3 regions of the Sporosarcina sp. FSL K6-3508 genome follow, and region 3 is predicted to be linked to each of the others. Evidence: predicted binding sites of a transcription regulator. Region 3 holds the regulator's gene; each other region holds the start of a gene.
The links. Region 3 encodes CtsR, which represses protease genes until heat stress. Its sites were predicted from a motif close to ATGGTCAATAAAGGTCAAACA; they were not measured.

Region 1: MKX97_RS15310 (ATP-dependent Clp protease ATP-binding subunit) is a predicted target of CtsR. The motif match lies at 3,089-3,109, and genes of this name have one in related genera.
Region 2: clpP (ATP-dependent Clp endopeptidase proteolytic subunit ClpP) is a predicted target of CtsR. The motif match lies at 3,717-3,737, and genes of this name have one in related genera.

The regions. Positions count from the first base shown of each region.
Region 1 covers NZ_CP152016.1:3,079,771-3,085,645, reverse strand. Annotated here, with positions in the region: gene MKX97_RS15330 (pyridoxamine kinase) at 1-81, opposite strand, end outside; gene MKX97_RS15325 (GGDEF domain-containing protein) at 374-1,012, shown strand; gene MKX97_RS15320 (GntR family transcriptional regulator) at 1,497-2,192, shown strand; gene MKX97_RS15315 (sterol desaturase family protein) at 2,209-2,823, shown strand; gene MKX97_RS15310 (ATP-dependent Clp protease ATP-binding subunit) at 3,158-5,281, shown strand; gene MKX97_RS15305 (exonuclease domain-containing protein) at 5,586-5,875, shown strand, end outside.
Region 2 covers NZ_CP152016.1:2,675,698-2,681,572, reverse strand. Annotated here, with positions in the region: gene rapZ (RNase adapter RapZ) at 1-732, shown strand, start outside; gene MKX97_RS13315 (gluconeogenesis factor YvcK family protein) at 740-1,705, shown strand; gene whiA (DNA-binding protein WhiA) at 1,748-2,680, shown strand; gene MKX97_RS13305 (HPr family phosphocarrier protein) at 2,733-2,993, shown strand; gene clpP (ATP-dependent Clp endopeptidase proteolytic subunit ClpP) at 3,039-3,632, opposite strand; tRNA gene MKX97_RS13295 (tRNA-Arg) at 3,864-3,935, shown strand; gene ehuB (ectoine/hydroxyectoine ABC transporter substrate-binding protein EhuB) at 4,641-5,528, shown strand; gene ehuC (ectoine/hydroxyectoine ABC transporter permease subunit EhuC) at 5,645-5,875, shown strand, end outside.
Region 3 covers NZ_CP152016.1:3,376,182-3,382,056, forward strand. Annotated here, with positions in the region: gene MKX97_RS16860 (ATP-dependent Clp protease ATP-binding subunit) at 1-1,988, opposite strand, end outside; gene MKX97_RS16865 (protein arginine kinase) at 2,180-3,268, opposite strand; gene MKX97_RS16870 (UvrB/UvrC motif-containing protein) at 3,258-3,809, opposite strand; gene MKX97_RS16875 (CtsR family transcriptional regulator) at 3,821-4,291, opposite strand; gene bioB (biotin synthase BioB) at 4,521-5,525, opposite strand; gene MKX97_RS16885 (biotin transporter BioY) at 5,522-5,875, opposite strand, start outside.

The DNA.
Region 1 (5,875 bases), 300 kb from region 3:
CACCGAAAGAACAGGAATCGCAGCTGTCAGAGAGCATTTGCCGAGCGATGACAGATCTTGTATAACAGCGACTTTTTTCATAACTTCCTCCATGAATGTGTGTAGTGAATTTATTCCATCATACCATACCCGTTTTCATATTGAATTTTAAAACTTCCAGCACGTCAGGTAGTTTTTTTCGCTGATCAATAATGGAGAAACCTTCCAATAAAATTGTGTGAAGGATGGGTATCGGTAGGTGAATGATAAAGGCTTGGATGCTTCCCATAAAAAACATTCTATTATAATCTTCAAGACAGTAGTGTCCGAGGTGTTTTTACTATATGATGTAGGATAATAATAGATAGGAGTGTTTGAAGTTGGGAAGTGAGGTATGAGTTACAGAGGAAGGTTCATTGCTGTTGGAATTGTCATTCTGTTTAATTTGATACGGTACTTCTACTATCATCAATACATGGGGTTACCCTTTGAAGCAAGCTTCTTTATTTTAACAGCTATTTTCTTTGCTGTTGCATGGGTTGGAGGGAAGCAATACGATTTAGTTAAGTTCTACGCGGAAAAAGATCCCCTGACGAATACATATAATAGACGTACAGTTGATATAGTATTTAAAAAGCAGGCCGGCATTTGTAAAATGAAAAATAAAAAGCTTGGGATTGTACTTATAGATCTGGATGATTTTAAAGAAGTAAACGATAAATTAGGCCACCAAAAAGGAGACGAACTGTTACGATGCATTGCCGATATTATTAAAATGAATGCAAAGAAAGAAGACTTCCTAGTTCGCTGGGGAGGTGACGAATTCGTGCATATAATTCCTGATAGTAAAGAAGATTTTCATTTAGATTATATTCTAAAGTTAAAAGAGGATTTGTCTCATGCAGGAATACATTTGAACATTTCCATCAAAGCTTCGATCGGCATTGCTGTCTATCCCGATGACGGTGAGAGTTTTGACGTGTTGATTCGGAAAGCCGATACGTCGATGTATGATATGAAAAGAGAGAAATAGTATATGCGGTTCAGCAGGCATTTCTACAATATATTAAATTCGGTTGAGTAAATAGTGAAAAGGAGCTTCTCATGAGTCATTAGACTTTTGAGAGGCTTCTTTTGCTATTAGTGAAGAATACCGGATCTCAAACAATTCAGCGACTACTATATAACTATATAAACTGAAATAAATAACTCACACTCAAAGTAAAACGTAGAACCCGTTGATCTACGTACCAGGCGGACGCTTTCCGGGGGGCGCAGGCGAGCCTCCTCGTCGCTTCGCTCCTGCGAGCATAAGCAAAGCGTTGGGAGCATATTTTTCCTTTTCGCCGCCTTCCACTCCAATCAACTGAGTGTCCATTTCTGAACAAACTCATGTAAAAACTATAATTCAACATATATAGTTCAAATAAAATTATCATATTGACTATCTTTTCAGAATATTATACAGTGTTGGTAATACCAAAGAAAACTTTTGGTCTTACCAAGAGGGGGATTCAATGAGTCGAACAAAAAATATTGAAAAAGAGATAATCAAAGCAATTATTCAGGGAGAATTTTCAGCAGGAAGCCAGATGGAGACAGAAAGAGAGCTGGCAATAACTTATCAGGTGGGACGGCCTGCAATTAGGGAGATTCTACAACGTTTAAATTATGGGGGTTGGTTAACATTAAGAAAAGGCCAACCGGCAATTGTGAATGATTATTGGCATGATGGAAACATTACGACAATTATAGATATTGTACAGCATTTTGATCATATACCAGATACTTTCGTTCTGTACTTTTTGGAATTACGAATTGCATTGACACCGCAATATGTCAAAAAAGCTGTCATGCTAAACCATCCAAAAGTCGTCTCCATACTATCTCAAGTGGATGAATTGATAGATTGTAAGGAGCAGTTTGCGCTCTATGATTGGAAGATGCAGAAAGAATTAGCAAGATTATCGAAAAATCCAATTTTTTCTTTAACACTAAATAGCTTTGAACCTGTCTATGTTAAAATGGCTATGAAATACTTCTCCCTTTCTTTTTGTCGAAAAGCTTCATTAAATTACTATAAAAAATTGATGGAGGTAGCACTAAAAGGGGACTATCAACAAGCAGAAGAACTTGCACATTCGATGATGCGAAAAAGTTATGCTTTGTGGGATCGCCATATTTCTACTGAAAAAAACAGGATGAGAATATGATTTTGGGGGAAATTAAATGAATGCAAAGTATTATAAAGAGTTTGCTGCCTTTCCCGATATTTTGATAATGCTTTTGCTGTTTTTTCCGCTCGTTATCTACACCATTTTAAATATGTTGCAAGTTGGAACTTGGATTGCTTTCATAATTGGGATGACGGCATATGCGTTAAGTGAGTATTTAATTCACAGATTTCTATTTCATATGAAAACACCGACAAACCCTTTTTTGCTGAAAACGATCAAGCGCTTACATTTCGATCATCATGTAGATCCTAATAATTTGAAGTTATTATTCTTACCAGTTTGGTTCAGTCTACCCAATTTTATCATTGCTTCAATTATCTTTTATTCAATAACAGCGAATCTGCAGCTGACGATGGCTTTTCTTGCTGGGATCATGGCTTATTTTTTGTATTATGAATGGAAGCATTATATCGCGCATAAGCCAATTCAACCACGCACAAAAATAGGAAAGAAAATAAAGAAAGCGCATCTCTGGCACCATTTTAAAAATGAAAACTACTGGTTCGGTGTAACGCATACATCTGTAGACAAAGCCTTTGGTACGTATAAGAAGCAGAATCAAGTTGAGAAAAGTGCGACAGCCAAAAATTTAGAGGGGCGAAGTTGAATACAATAAGGTTTATCTGTTATTGATTAACGTAACAAATGAAGAATAATTATAACGAAATGTACCCTTTTCTCTCTAATTAGAAGAAAGAAAAGGGTATTTTCATGGCATATTTAAGCATGAAAAGGATGGAAAGTAATAAAAGGGTGTAAGGTGTCGCTAGTGTGTCTATACAAAATCTATAAGTGCATATCTACAATACTGATAAGCGATGAAAACGAGCAAATTTCTTGAAAGTCAAAGAAGGTCAGTGTAAAATAAAAACTAGGTCAAATATAGTCAAAGTCAACATCCGTTGTCTTATATAAAAGAAAATCATAAGGAGGAACTAATTATGAGATGCCAACACTGTGGAAACAACGAAGCAACGATGAGTTTGAGACTCCAAGTGAATCACCAAGCGATGCAAATGCATATTTGCCATATGTGCTTTCAAGAAATGCAAGGTCAATTGACAGCAGGGAAAGTGCCGACATTCAATACTGAAGCAAATAACTTCTTCCAAGCGAGTGGCGGGAAAAAAGCACAGACCAAAGTGAGACAAACAGAAGAAAATCAAACCCCGGGTTTGTTGGACCAACTTGGTAAAAACTTATCAAATGTCGCAAGGGACGGATTAATTGACCCCATCATTGGAAGAGATCAGGAAGTAAAACGTGTTATTGAAACATTAAACCGAAGAAACAAAAATAATCCTGTGCTGATTGGGGAACCAGGTGTCGGTAAAACAGCAATTGCCGAAGGGCTTGCCTTAAAGATTTATGAGGGCGATGTGCCGGTGAAATTGATGAACAAAGAAGTGTATGTGCTGGATGTTGCGTCTCTCGTCACCAATACTGGAATCCGTGGTCAATTTGAGGAACGGATGAAACAGCTAATTGAAGAGCTGGAAACACGAGAAGATGTCATTTTGTTCGTGGATGAAATTCACTTGCTCGTAGGAGCAGGAACTGCAGAAGGATCGCAGATGGATGCGGGTAATATTCTAAAACCGGCACTGGCACGAGGCAGTTTACAGCTCATTGGGGCTACAACCTTGAAAGAATACCGTCAAATTGAAAAAGATGCAGCACTTGAGCGACGATTCCAACCGATTCTCGTAAAGGAGCCATCCGCTGAAGATACGATTAAAATTCTAAACGGAATTAAGGACCGTTACGAAGATTTTCATGAAGTGCACTATCCAGACGAAGCAGTGCATGCTTTTGTGAACTTATCGCAACGCTATATTCAAGATCGTTTTTTACCGGATAAAGCGATTGATTTGATGGATGAAGTGGGTGCTCGTTTAAACCTTACACTGATGTCCTCAAATTCGGATTCTCTTACAACTCGCCTTCAGGAAGTGATCCAACAAAAAGAGCGAGCGGCTGAGCAGGAGAATTATGAAAAAGCGGCGAGTTTACGTCAGGAAGAGATGCAGCTGCAGGAAAAATTGGAAGCTTCAAAACAGAATGGTGAAATGAAATATGCAGAAGTTTCTGTCGCGGATATCGAGCTAATTATTGAAGAGAAAACGGGAATCCCTGTAACGAAGCTACAGGCGGCAGAACAAGCAAAAATGAAAGGACTTGCGGATAACCTTGGCAAACAAGTTATCGGTCAAGCAGAAGCAGTCGATAAAATTGCAAAAGCGATTCGCCGTAGCCGAGCTGGTCTCAAATCAAAAGACCGTCCGATTGGATCCTTCCTATTTGTTGGTCCTACGGGTGTCGGTAAAACAGAAATTACGAAAGTCTTGGCAGAAGAATTATTTGGTTCGCGCGATGCGTTAATTCGTCTCGACATGAGTGAGTACATGGAAAAACATGCGGTGTCTAAAATTATTGGCTCACCTCCAGGGTATGTCGGTCATGAGGAAGCTGGTCAATTGACCGAACAAATCCGACGAAATCCTTATTCCATTCTATTGCTCGATGAAATTGAAAAAGCACATCCTGATGTGCAAAATATGTTCTTGCAAATTATGGAGGATGGCCGATTGACCGATTCACATGGTCGCACTGTCAGCTTTAAAGATACGGTCATTATTATGACGAGCAATGCCGGTACAGGCGTGAAAAAAGTAAGTGTAGGATTCAACCGAACAGAACATGAATCCGTAACTATGCTTGAAACTTTAGGCGATTATTTCAAACCAGAGTTTCTTAATCGTTTCGATGCGATTATTGCGTTCAACGAGTTAACAGAAGAGGATCTCCTGAAAATAGTGGACTTGATGCTGATGGATTTACAAGCCGCCATCCAGGAAAAGCAAATCGATATTACGATCACTCAAGAAGCAAAACAAGCGTTAGTTAAATTAGGCTATGACAAGCGTTTCGGTGCCCGTCCATTACGCAGAGTGATCCAAGACAAAATCGAAGACCCACTAACAGACCTTCTTTTAGAAGAAGAAAATGTAGAAAAAGTTAACGTGGATGTTGTGGAAGAAGAAGTTGAAGTACAGAAAGTGTAATGAATGCTGTTTCAGTAAAGAGGCGAGGTGCGTCAACAACTGTTCAACTGACATACGTAAGCAGTTGAACAGTTAAAAAAGGTACTTAAAGTAATCATTCTGCTATTACGGCGGGTGATTACTTTTTTAAAACTGTAAGGTGCAAGTGATACAAATCTTTGTCACTATTGCTTTACATAAAAGCATCACACTTTCTCTGCCTGTGTTCTCGCTGATATAATAGTAGATAGGATTTCGTTGGCGGATAACTTCAAGTTAACGAAAATGAGCAAATAGAACAACATAGTCTAAAAGGAGTTTTCCTATGAGTAAACATATAGCGTTCATCGATGTGGAGACAACAGGTATGAGTTCGGATAATAGTGAAGTGATTGAATTAGGGGTTATGTTAGGTGAATTTGAAAACAATCGGATCAGCAGGGTAACGGAAGAGTACTGTGAATTTCAAGAACCGTTCTTTTCTATTCCTTCAATCATCACAAATATCACAGGAATTACGGATCGAATGGTACGTGGAAGAGCGCTTGATGTGGATAAAATTCTTTCTATATTGCGAAAAGCAGATGGCATTGTAGCGCACAACGCTACTTTTGA
Region 2 (5,875 bases), 700 kb from region 3:
ATGATGAAATCCGATAATCAGATGAGACGCATTGCCGCGGTGATGGATACACGCGGTGGCAGCCTGTTTGATTCATTGGTCACTGCTTTGGATGAGTTGTTCAAAATGGATGGCGTTAAGGCGAGTTTGTTATTTCTTGATGCGAATGATGAAACGCTTGTTAAACGCTATAAGGAAACGCGTCGCTCTCATCCTTTATCCGAAGGTGGCGTGTTGCTCGAAGGCATACGGAAAGAACGTATTTTACTGACGGAATTAAAAGGCTTGTCGCGATCGATTTATGACACGTCCCAGTTAAAGCCGAAACAATTACGTGAAAAGATTATGCGGGAATTTTCCAAGGCAGGCGAGCCGACGTTTACGTTGAATTTTGTTTCATTCGGATTTAAGCATGGAATGCCGATCGATGCAGATGTCGTATTTGACGTCCGATTTTTACCGAATCCATATTATTTGGAAGAATTACGTCCAATGACTGGATTGGATACGGAAGTCTCTGAATACGTTTTAAAGTGGAATGACACAAAAGTATTGATTGATAAATTGACGGATCTTTTCAGATTCCTGATCCCGCAGTATAAGCAAGAAGGAAAAGGGCAGGCAGTCATCGCATTTGGCTGTACAGGTGGTCAACATCGCTCCGTCACACTTGCCGAATACTTCATGAAAGAATTCAAAGAGGATTACCCAACGTTTGTTTCTCACCGGGATGTCGAAAAAAGAAAGGTGTGACATTGCTATGCCATCCACTACTATAAAAAGAGTTGTTGTGTTCGGCGGTGGAACAGGCCTTTCAAACATTTTGCGTGGATTGAAACGCTATCCTATTGATTTGACAGCGATTGTCACAGTAGCAGATGACGGAGGTAGTTCGGGCCGATTGTTCGATCAGTATGACATCCCGCCGCCAGGGGACATCCGACAGGTTATGGCAGCGCTTTCAGACGTAGAACCGTTGATCGAAAAGATGTTCCAATACCGTTTTGAAGGGTCCGATGATCTGAAAGGCCACTCACTCGGAAATCTCATGCTGACCGCGTTAACAACAATTACTGGAGATTTTGCGCGGGCGGTTGAGCAGATGGGGCTCGTGCTGAATATAAAAGGAAAAGTCTTGCCGGCAGCAAATCAACGTATAACCTTGCATGCTGAGCTTGAAGATGGTTCAATAATTACAGGTGAATCCAAAATACCTCTCTATGGCAGAAAAATCCGAAACGTATTTATTTCACCGGAAGATGTCAAGCCGTTGCCGGAGACCGCGGCGACGATCAAAAAGGCGGATTTGATCGTGTTTGGGCCTGGCAGCTTGTATACTAGTATTTTGCCGACCATACTTGTGCAAGATATTCGGGACGCAGTTCTCCAAAGTACCGCGAAGAAGGTCTATGTCGGTAATTTGACGACACAAAGAGGAGAGACTTTCCGCTATACTGCTTCTGAGCACGTTCAGGCGCTGTATGACCACGCGGGAGAGCCTTTCCTGGATGCTGTCCTCGTTAATAATGTAGAAGCCTTCAGACGCGCTTACAAAAGTGTTGGAGAAGAAACGGAGCCGTGGTTGGTCGAAAACGATCTAGATAAGCTTCAAGCGCTCGTGCCTGAAGTATTTGTACAAGAAATTGCTACTGTATATAATGGAACGATAATGCATAAATCGGCAGACGTGGCGGATGTGTTGATGCGCTATATAGAGAGAACGTAGAAGGCGGATAGATATGAAGATCGCCGAAAAAGGGGGAATATCATGTCTTTTGCATCCAAAACGAAAAAGGAATTGACGCAAATTGAAGCGGAGGACTGCTGTACGAAAGCAGAAATCGCAGCTTTTATTCGAATGAATGGCGTGATGTCTTTTTCCAATAAACAATTAAGTCTTGATGTTCAAACAGAAAATGCAGCGATAGCAAGACGACTTTATTCTAACTTGAAAAAGTTGTATCCTTATAAAGTAGAGATGCTTGTACGGAAGAAAATGCGTTTGAAGAAAAATAATATTTATATTTGCCGTATTCGGGAAGGTGCTAAGGATTTATTGGAAACACTGTCCATTATGACGCATGATTTTCAAATGGTGAACCAAATCGACCCGCAGCTCATTGAAGACGACTGCTGTGCGCGTGCATACTTACGCGGAGCTTTCCTGGCAGGAGGTTCCGTCAATAACCCTGAGACGTCTTCCTATCACTTGGAGGTGTTCTCAAGTTATCAAGAACATAGCGAATCACTAGTCGAGTTAATGAATCGATTCCAATTAAATGCGAAATCTATAGAGCGAAAAAAAGGATTTATCGCGTATTTGAAGGAAGCTGAAAAGATATCCGATTTCCTAGGTATAATCGGTGCGCATGTATCTCTCATGAAATTTGAGGATGTCCGGATTATGCGGGATATGCGGAATAGCGTAAATCGGCTAGTGAATTGCGAAACCGCCAATCTGAATAAAACGATTGGTGCGGCCCAGCGGCAAGTAGAGAATATTAAGTTGATTGAACAGACGATCGGGCTCGATCAATTGCCGGAGCGTCTGCAAGAAATTGCTCAATTACGTGTTGCCCATCAAGATGTCACGTTAAAAGAATTGGGCGAACTGGTGACAGGGACGCCTGTCAGTAAATCAGGTGTCAATCATCGCTTGCGGAAGATTGAAGAGATCGCTGAAAGATTGCGCGGAAATTAACGAAAGAACGAGTAGATCCTTCTTAAAAAAAGGAAGAAAAGGAGCATACGATATGGTAGAAAAAACTGTGAAAGTGGGAATCAAACCTGGATTACAGGCGAGACAAGCCGCACTATTTGTCCAGGAAGCAAATAAATACACTGCAGATATTTATTTGAAGAAAGAAAGACGCCAGGTGAATGCGAAAAGCATCATGGGGATTATGAGTCTGGCGATTGCCAAAGGCACTGAGATCATCTTGATGGCAGACGGCATTGATGAAGACTTGGCACTTCAGAATCTTACGGATTTTGTAGAAGCTGAACAGCAATAAAAAGAACCGATTCTCCTTTTTGGGAAGAATCGGTTCTTTTTTGTCTTATTTTTTCATGTCGCTGCGTTGAACGATATGATCGATTAAGCCATATTCTTTTGCACGTTCCGCTGTCATGAAATTATCACGATCCGTATCTTGTGCGATGACTTCAATCGGCTGACCTGTACGATCGGCCAAAATCTGATTCAACTTCTCACGTAAGTGCAAGATGCGCTTCGCTGCGATTTCAATTTCAGTCGCTTGACCTTGTGCACCACCAAGTGGTTGGTGAATCATTACTTCTGCGTTAGGCAATGCGTAACGTTTGCCTGGTGCTCCCGCTGTCAGTAAGAAGGCACCCATGGATGCAGCCATACCGATACAGATTGTCTGGATGTCCGGTTTAATAAATTGCATCGTGTCGTAGATCGCCATACCCGCTGTAATACTTCCACCCGGGCTGTTAATATAAATGGAGATGTCTTTTTCCGGATCTTCTGCTTCCAGGAATAAGAGCTGCGCAACGATCGAATTCGCAACATTGTCATCGATGCCGCTGCCGAGCATGATAATCCGGTCTTTCAACAAGCGGGAATAAATGTCATACGCCCGTTCACCACGGTTGGTTTGTTCAATAACTGTAGGAATAAGATTCAATGGTACTTCCTCCTTTTAATGCTTCATAATAATCGTTCGGTTGAAATTAGTTGGTATTTCAACTATAATTGTATTTTACCTATGATGGTCAACAAAGGTCAAATCATTTGCCTTAAAAAATTAGATTGCTTTTCATTCTATTCCACGGTATAATGGAAGATGTCTGTTAGAGAAGCTTTTATAATTTTTGTAGCAGACGAGATCACTGAGTATAGGTAATGTTTTTATTTTGCCCTCGTGGTGCAACGGATAGCACGTAAGATTCCGGTTCTTAAAATGTGGGTTCGATTCCTGCCGAGGGCGTTACTAGGTTAAATCATTATACGATATGTACTGAATAAAGATCCTGTAAATGTTGATTTATCATCATTTACAGGGTTTTTTCATTTTTGTACAATACAGTGAAACGAATTTGTGTTTCACGTGTGCTATTTCTGTTCTCATGTCCACTTTTTTGAGTATCGACAACACCCGGCTCTTTTATAACATGTGTTGAAAACAAGGAAGCTAAGCAATTTTTCAATTGGTACAATTACTCAGTTGCTTGGAGTGTTAAAGGTTTAGTTGCAATAGAGAGTTGTTAGACCGTCCGAAAAGTCATTTCTACCTGACTTATCAGATGGTTCTTTTTTATGCGGAGATTTGGTGCTTACTTCTGCATTTTACGCTTGGTCACACAAAAAGTAGCTGTAATTGAAAGATATTATTTATTTTCTTTATGAATTAAATAATGGGAAAATAAGTATGGGATCAGGTCTTTAAATCGAAAAAGAAAGTTTGTATGAAGAAAAATTAAATTAGCGCCTTTTCACCTAGTAAAAAATAAAATTTAAATATATTACTAGCGAATCTTGTCTCTTGAAAACGCTGTCATAATCATGTTTGTAGATGGTATCCACTTAATTGGATATTTAGAAAATAACGAAAACGATTTGAACTCGAATTTTAACTATGGTAATCTAGCAACTAAGTAAAAAATGTTTGATGAAAAAGTCAAGGGGGAGAATTATGAAGAAGTCGGCGATAGGTGTTTTGGCGATGATGATGCTTTTACTACTGGCAGCATGCGGTAATGGAGATTCAGATTCCGGTAGCAGCAGTAGTGGAAGTAAGTTGGATGATTTGAAAGAGAAAGGCGTTGTCAGAGTCGGCTTTGCCAATGAGAAACCGTATGCATATGAAGAAGATGGGGAATTGCAAGGTGCTGCGGTCGCTATTGCCAAAGCGGTCTTTGAAAACTTGGGCGTTGAGGAAGTGGATGGCAAACTATCCGAATTCGGTCAATTGATCCCAGGCTTAGGCGCAGGGAAGTTTGATGTAGTTACAGCAGGTATGGCAATTACGCCAGACCGTTGTGCAACTGTTTCGTTTGGTGAGCCTGAAATCAAATATGGGGAAGGCTTGATCGTAGAAAAAGGCAATCCTATGAATTTGAAGAGCTATAAAGATATTGCCGCGAATCCAGACATCAAAGTGGCGGTGATGAGTGGTGCTACAGAAAAGGATTTCATGCTCCGTGAAGGCATTGCAGAAAGTCAAATTATGATGGTTCCCGATATTCCGGCTTCATTCTCAGCTGTTGAATCGGGGCGTGCTGCTGTCACAACGGGTACTGAAATGACCATTAAAATGGCGCTAGAATCAGCAAATAATGACAAGCTCGAGTTTGTCACGGATTTCGAACAACCGGATATCGAAGGCGTACCAAGCTATGGCGCAGCTGCTTTCCTAGACAGTGATGATGAACTACGTGAAGCGTACAATGAAGAATTGCAAAAGCTGAAAGACAGCGGGGAAATTGCAGAGTTGATCGAACCATTCGGTTTCACAGAAGAGATGAATATTGTTGAAAATGAAATAACAACGGAAAGTGTCTGCAGCGGAGAGAACTATTAAAAGAGTGGCCGGGTCATGCCCAACAGCGGCATGGCCTTTTTCTTACCTTCCGTAAGCTGCTCATGACACTAGATTAAGAAGAATGAAATGAAAACGTAAATAATGGAGTGGTTTTTGTGAGTTCCTTACCCGATATATTTTCCACCGTCGTACAAGGGTTAGGCGTAACGTTACAGGTGCTGGTCCTGTCGATTATTTGTGCGAGTATTATTGCTTTCGTCGCAGGTCTGTCGCGTGTCAACACGAATCCTTTGCTGAGAGGGTTCACTGGTTTCTATGTAGAAATTTTTCGTGGGACATCGCTGATTGTACAATTGTTCTGGTTTTCATATGCGCTGCCCGGCCTA
Region 3 (5,875 bases):
GCCCCAACGTTTGACGTCATAATCATGACCGTATTACGGAAATCTACCGTCCGACCTTTAGAATCTGTTAAGCGTCCGTCTTCCAACACTTGAAGTAAAATATTGAAAACATCCGGGTGTGCTTTTTCAATTTCATCCAGTAAGACAACGGAGTATGGTTTACGGCGAACTTTTTCTGTCAGTTGGCCGCCTTCCTCGTAGCCTACATAACCTGGAGGTGAACCTACAAGACGAGACGTTGCATGTTTCTCCATATACTCGGACATATCGATACGAATCATAGCATCCTCATCACCGAACATCACTTCTGCCAGCGCACGAGCCAACTCTGTTTTACCAACACCTGTTGGACCTAGGAAGATAAATGAACCGATAGGACGTTTCGGATCTTTCAATCCGGCACGCGCACGGCGGATTGCTCGTGAAATCGCTAAGACTGCTTCATTTTGACCAATCACGCGCTCATGTAGGATTTCTTCCATTTTGAGTAATTTAGCTGATTCGGTTTCCGCAATCTTATCCACTGGGACTCCCGTCCACATCGCTACAACTGCAGCGATATCATCGACAGTTACTTCAGACTCTGTTTTTCCTTGTTTTTCTTTCCATGCTGCTTTTGTTGTTTCTAATTCTTCCTTCATCTTCTGCTCTGTATCACGGTAAGAAGCCGCTTTTTCAAACTCTTGGCTCTGAACAGCTGCATTCTTTTCAGAACGGATCGCTTCTAGCTTCACTTCTAATTCCTTCAAGTTTGGAGGAGTCGTATATGAACGAAGACGAACTTTAGATCCTGCCTCATCCATCAAATCAATCGCTTTGTCCGGTAAGAAACGATCGGAAATATAGCGATCAGACATTTTCGCAGCTGCTTCTACTGCTTCATCCGTTATCTTCACTCGGTGATGCGCTTCATAGCGATCACGAAGTCCTCTAATGATTTGGATAGTCTCTTCCACCGTTGGTTCATCTACTTGGATCGGCTGGAATCGACGTTCAAGTGCTGCATCTTTTTCAATGTATTTACGATATTCATCTAATGTAGTAGCGCCGATACATTGTAATTCTCCTCGAGCGAGAGAAGGTTTTAAGATATTAGATGCATCGATCGCACCTTCCGCTCCGCCCGCGCCAATCAATGTATGCAATTCATCGATGAACAGAATGATGTTTCCTGCCTGACGAATCTCTTCCATCACTTTTTTCATGCGGTCTTCAAATTCACCGCGATATTTCGTGCCCGCAACAACTGTACCCATATCGAGCGTCATAACACGTTTGTCACGTAAGATTTCAGGTACTTCATTGTTGACTACTTGCTGTGCCAACCCTTCTGCGATTGCAGTTTTACCAACACCAGGCTCTCCAATCAAGACTGGATTGTTTTTGGTACGACGAGCCAGCACTTCAATTACACGCGTAATCTCTTTGCTTCGTCCAATAACTGGATCCAAAGTGCCTTCACGTGCAATCTCTGTTAAATCTCTAGCTAAACTATCCAATGTCGGTGTAGCGGCAGAAGCGTTGTTTGAAGTACTGCCAACTGAACTTTCATCATTGCCGAGTAACTGAAGAACTTGCTGGCGAGCTTTGTTTAAGCTGACGCCCGCATTGTTCAGGACGCGAGCCGCTACGCCTTCTCCTTCTCGGATTAATGCTAATAAAATATGTTCTGTACCAATATAGGAATGACCCAGCTTACGGGATTCATCAACCGAAAGCTCGATGACGCGTTTTGCACGCGGTGTATAATGAACGATCGGTCCTACATCTTTCGAGCCCACGCCTACAAGAGCCTCTACTTCCCGTTCAATCGTATCCGCATTGACACTAATGGCGTCCAGCGCTTTCGCTGCAATTCCACCGCCTTCTCGGATCAATCCAAGTAAAATATGCTCTGTACCAATTGATTCGTGTTTTAAGCGTATTGCCTCTTCTTGAGCCAGTTGCAAAACTTTTTGCGCACGTTGTGTAAATCGATTAAACATCATATCCATTCCCCTCTTTTCTTCATAAATAGAACCTATTCTATGTTATGCCAGTTGAATCCTCATTGCTTTAATCCTTCACTCTATACCTATTCATATCATTTCATAAAAAGCCGTAATTTAAACCTCAATACTGACTTTGACTATCTTTGATTAACTATAAATCCAAATTGACGATCTTGCAAAAAGTATGCTCAGGACTTTTCAGAATTGTTTCCTGGAGCTTGCGTACATTCAATTCCTAAGCGATCACGGAATAATTTTGCACGAAATACGTCGCGTTGGTCTGATGTTAATTCTGTACCCGCATATTGCTGAAGGAAACCTGGCTGCATGAAAATCATTAATTCATTTAAAATTGCCATGTCTAAATTTTCTATGATACCTAAATCAATACCCAAACGGACATCGGACAAACATCTGGCTGCTTCTGCGGAAGGTAGTATACGGGCATGAGTAATCGTACCAAGCGAACGGTAAAGCCGATTTTCCAAATGGACCTGTGATTTCGCTAATAATATTTCACGGGACTTTTTCTCGTGTGCAATCAAACGCTTTGATATATTGTCCAGATCCTTCAATATTTCTTCTTCAGACTTGCCAAGTGTTGTTTGATTGGATATCTGATAAATATTTCCAAGGGCTTCACTGCCTTCTCCGTAGCTACCGCGCACCACCATCCCAAGACGTGATATTGCAGGAATAATCCGTTCAATTTGCTTGGTGATGGTGAGAGCCGGTAAATGCATCATGACAGATGCCCGCATACCGGTTCCTGTGTTGGATGGACAACTAGTCAAATAGCCAAACGTCTCATCAAAAGCATAATCCAAGTTTCGTTCTATCTCGCTGTCTACTTGATTCGCCTGCTCATAGGCAGTATCGATTTGAAAGCCAGGATAAATACATTGGATACGTATATGGTCTTCTTCATTCACCATAATACTGATTGTTTCATCTTCTGAAAGCAGGACCGAACCGTATTTATCTGGGTCGATTAACTGTGGGCTTACCAAATGTTTCTCAACTAATATTTGTCTCTCAAGAGGCGATAGGTCTGACATCGACGTGCCCGCAAAATGATGCTCTTCCATAGTAGCCACCGCTTGGTCAACTGCTTCATTGACACGTTTAGCGTCTTCTTCAGAAGCACAAATAGGGAATAGGTAACTTTGCAGGTTGCGTGCTAATCTGATTCTTGTAGATAGGACGATATCCGAATGTTCTCCCTTTGCCACCATCCAGCCTGTCAGCTCTTGTTTGATGAATTTTTCAAATGACATGTTGATCGTCACCTCCATCGGCCAATTGCTTTTTTACTGTATTGGCTTCATCTCGTAATACGGCAGCTTCTTCAAAACGCTCAGCTTCTACCGCTTCCTTCATTTTTGTGCGGATGTCCTCTAATTGTTTTTTCAAAGCAAACCGTTCATTGAAGGAGACTGGTACCTTACCACCATGATTTGTATTGCCGTTATGCAATTTAGCAAACACTCGTGGCAGCTGCTCGCGGAAAGTATCGTAGCACGTCGCACATCCAAATTTCCCAATGTCTAAAAACCTATGAAAAGTCAGTCCGCAACTCGGGCATTTGGGGCCATCAGGCAAAGTCTCATTCGACTTTTGACCTTGTAATAATTCTGAACCTCCAAGCCAATGTGCCAGAAATTGTTGAATGGACAACGGCTCTTGATCAGGGCTGAATGAAAATGTCTGGGAGTAAAACGCACATTTATCACATAAATGCCGCTCTGTCGTGCCATTCATTGTCTCTTGTTTAAAAACCACAGTGGCCGGACGTTCTTTGCAGTTTTCACAAAGCATTTATCATCACCTCATTCTACTTCTTCATAAATCAATGTGACTAACATGGCGCGGAGTATTCGCGAACGCAATGCATCTCGTTCAGGAAGCATATAGCGCAGTGTGGCTCGACCCACCGCAGCTAACATAAGTTTGGCTTCACGCTCTGTAATCACTTCTTCTTCAATCAAACGAATAATTACATCTTCAGCCATCGTAGAGGATGCTCCCGCTTCCAAACTTCCCAGCGCTTGCTCGAGCAAGTCCTTCCGTGAATTCGTCTGCACCCGATAAATCCGAATGTATCCACCGCCTCCGCGTTTTGACTCTACTGCGTAGCCTCTCTCGACTGTGAAGCGAGTTTTGATTACGTAGTTGATCTGCGAAGGAACACATTGGAATTTCTCGGCGACTTCATTCCGTTTGATTTCAACAGAGGCACTGTCTTCCTTTTCGATAATGGACTTCAAATACCCTTCAATAATGTCAGAAATGTTCCGCATCTCGTCACCTCGTTTCTGCTCGTTCTCTTAGTTGACTTTGACTATCTTTGACTTGATTGTATCGCAGAAAATGCGTGAGATGCAATTGATTTGTTTTAATATGTATGTTTGATTTTTTTGCATGTCTTGCGTTAGGCTGTCTCTCTACATGGAGGATTATTCAAGATCTTTTCATGTTTTTCATTGAACGAAAAAAACCACGCAAGCTGTCTGCGCGGTTAGATCTCTCTTATATAGTCATAGGTTCTTTCTTCAATGGTTCCAAGTCCACTTCAAAGCCCATATCTTCTAACATTTGTTGGTCTTTGTCGTTTTCCTGACCCGATGTTGTCAAATAGTCACCGATGAAGATAGAGTTTGCAGCATATAAGCCAAGTGGTTGAAGGCTGCGAAGGTTCACTTCGCGTCCACCCGAAATTCGTATTTCTTTTGTTGGATTGATGAAACGAAATAGGCTAAGTACCTTCAAGCAATAGCGCGGATCCAGTTCAGAGGTCCCTTCTAGCGGCGTCCCATCCACGGCGTGCAGGAAGTTGACTGGAATGGAGTCTGCATCGAGTATCCGCAGGCTGTGTGCCATGGAAATGACATCCTCTTTTGTTTCACGCATTCCGACTATTACGCCAGAGCAAGGAGATATTCCCGCTTCCTTTACATGTCCTACTGTGTTTACACGATCATCGTATGTGTGCGACGTAGTGATGCTTTCATGGTGTTCGGCAGAGGTGTTCAAGTTGTGATTGTATCGGTCTACACCTGCTTCTTTCAAGCGTGCGGCTTGTTCTGGCTTCAGAATTCCTAAACATGCACAAACGGTCATTCCTTTATGTTTCTCTTTAATTTGCTTGACGGAATCAATAACGATTTCAAGCTCACTAGCCCGAGGTCCTCGTCCACTTGCCACGATACAATAAGTGCCCGCTTTATTTGCAGCAGCTCGCTCTGCACCTTGTAATATTTCTTCTGATTTCATCATTGCATACTTTTCAACCGGTGCTTTTGACACAATCGACTGGGCACAGTAGCCACAGTTTTCCGGGCACAACCCCGACTTCGTATTGATGATCATATTAAGTTTTACTTTGTTTCCATAGTAATGGGATCGGATCGAGTACGTCGCATGAAGCAGCAACAGCAAATCTTCATCCGGACTATTTAATATTGAAAGCGCTTCCTCATTTGTTAATACGTGACCTTTCAAAACTTGGTCAGCCAGCCTTTGATAGTTCGTCAAAATGTATGCCTCACTTTCAAATGTTTTGAAATTCTAAATGCGAATATTCCCGCCAGTACGGCTAGCACAATATCCTTCGGTAATGGAGGAATCATCCAAAGCCATGCAATTTTGTACGTAAACACCTCTGGCGCCGCAGCCCAAACTTTATAGGCGACATACATCCAGTTCGTACCCAATAAATAGTTGATTGCTGTCGCAACAAGTGATGCAATAATATAAGATGGCAGTGTATTCTTACGCTCCACGATTTTACCTGCTACATAAGCAATCAAGATGAAAGTAACGATAAAACCAAATGTCGGGCTTAAGATTTGGCCAAATCCACCTTGAAACTTAGCAAATACAGG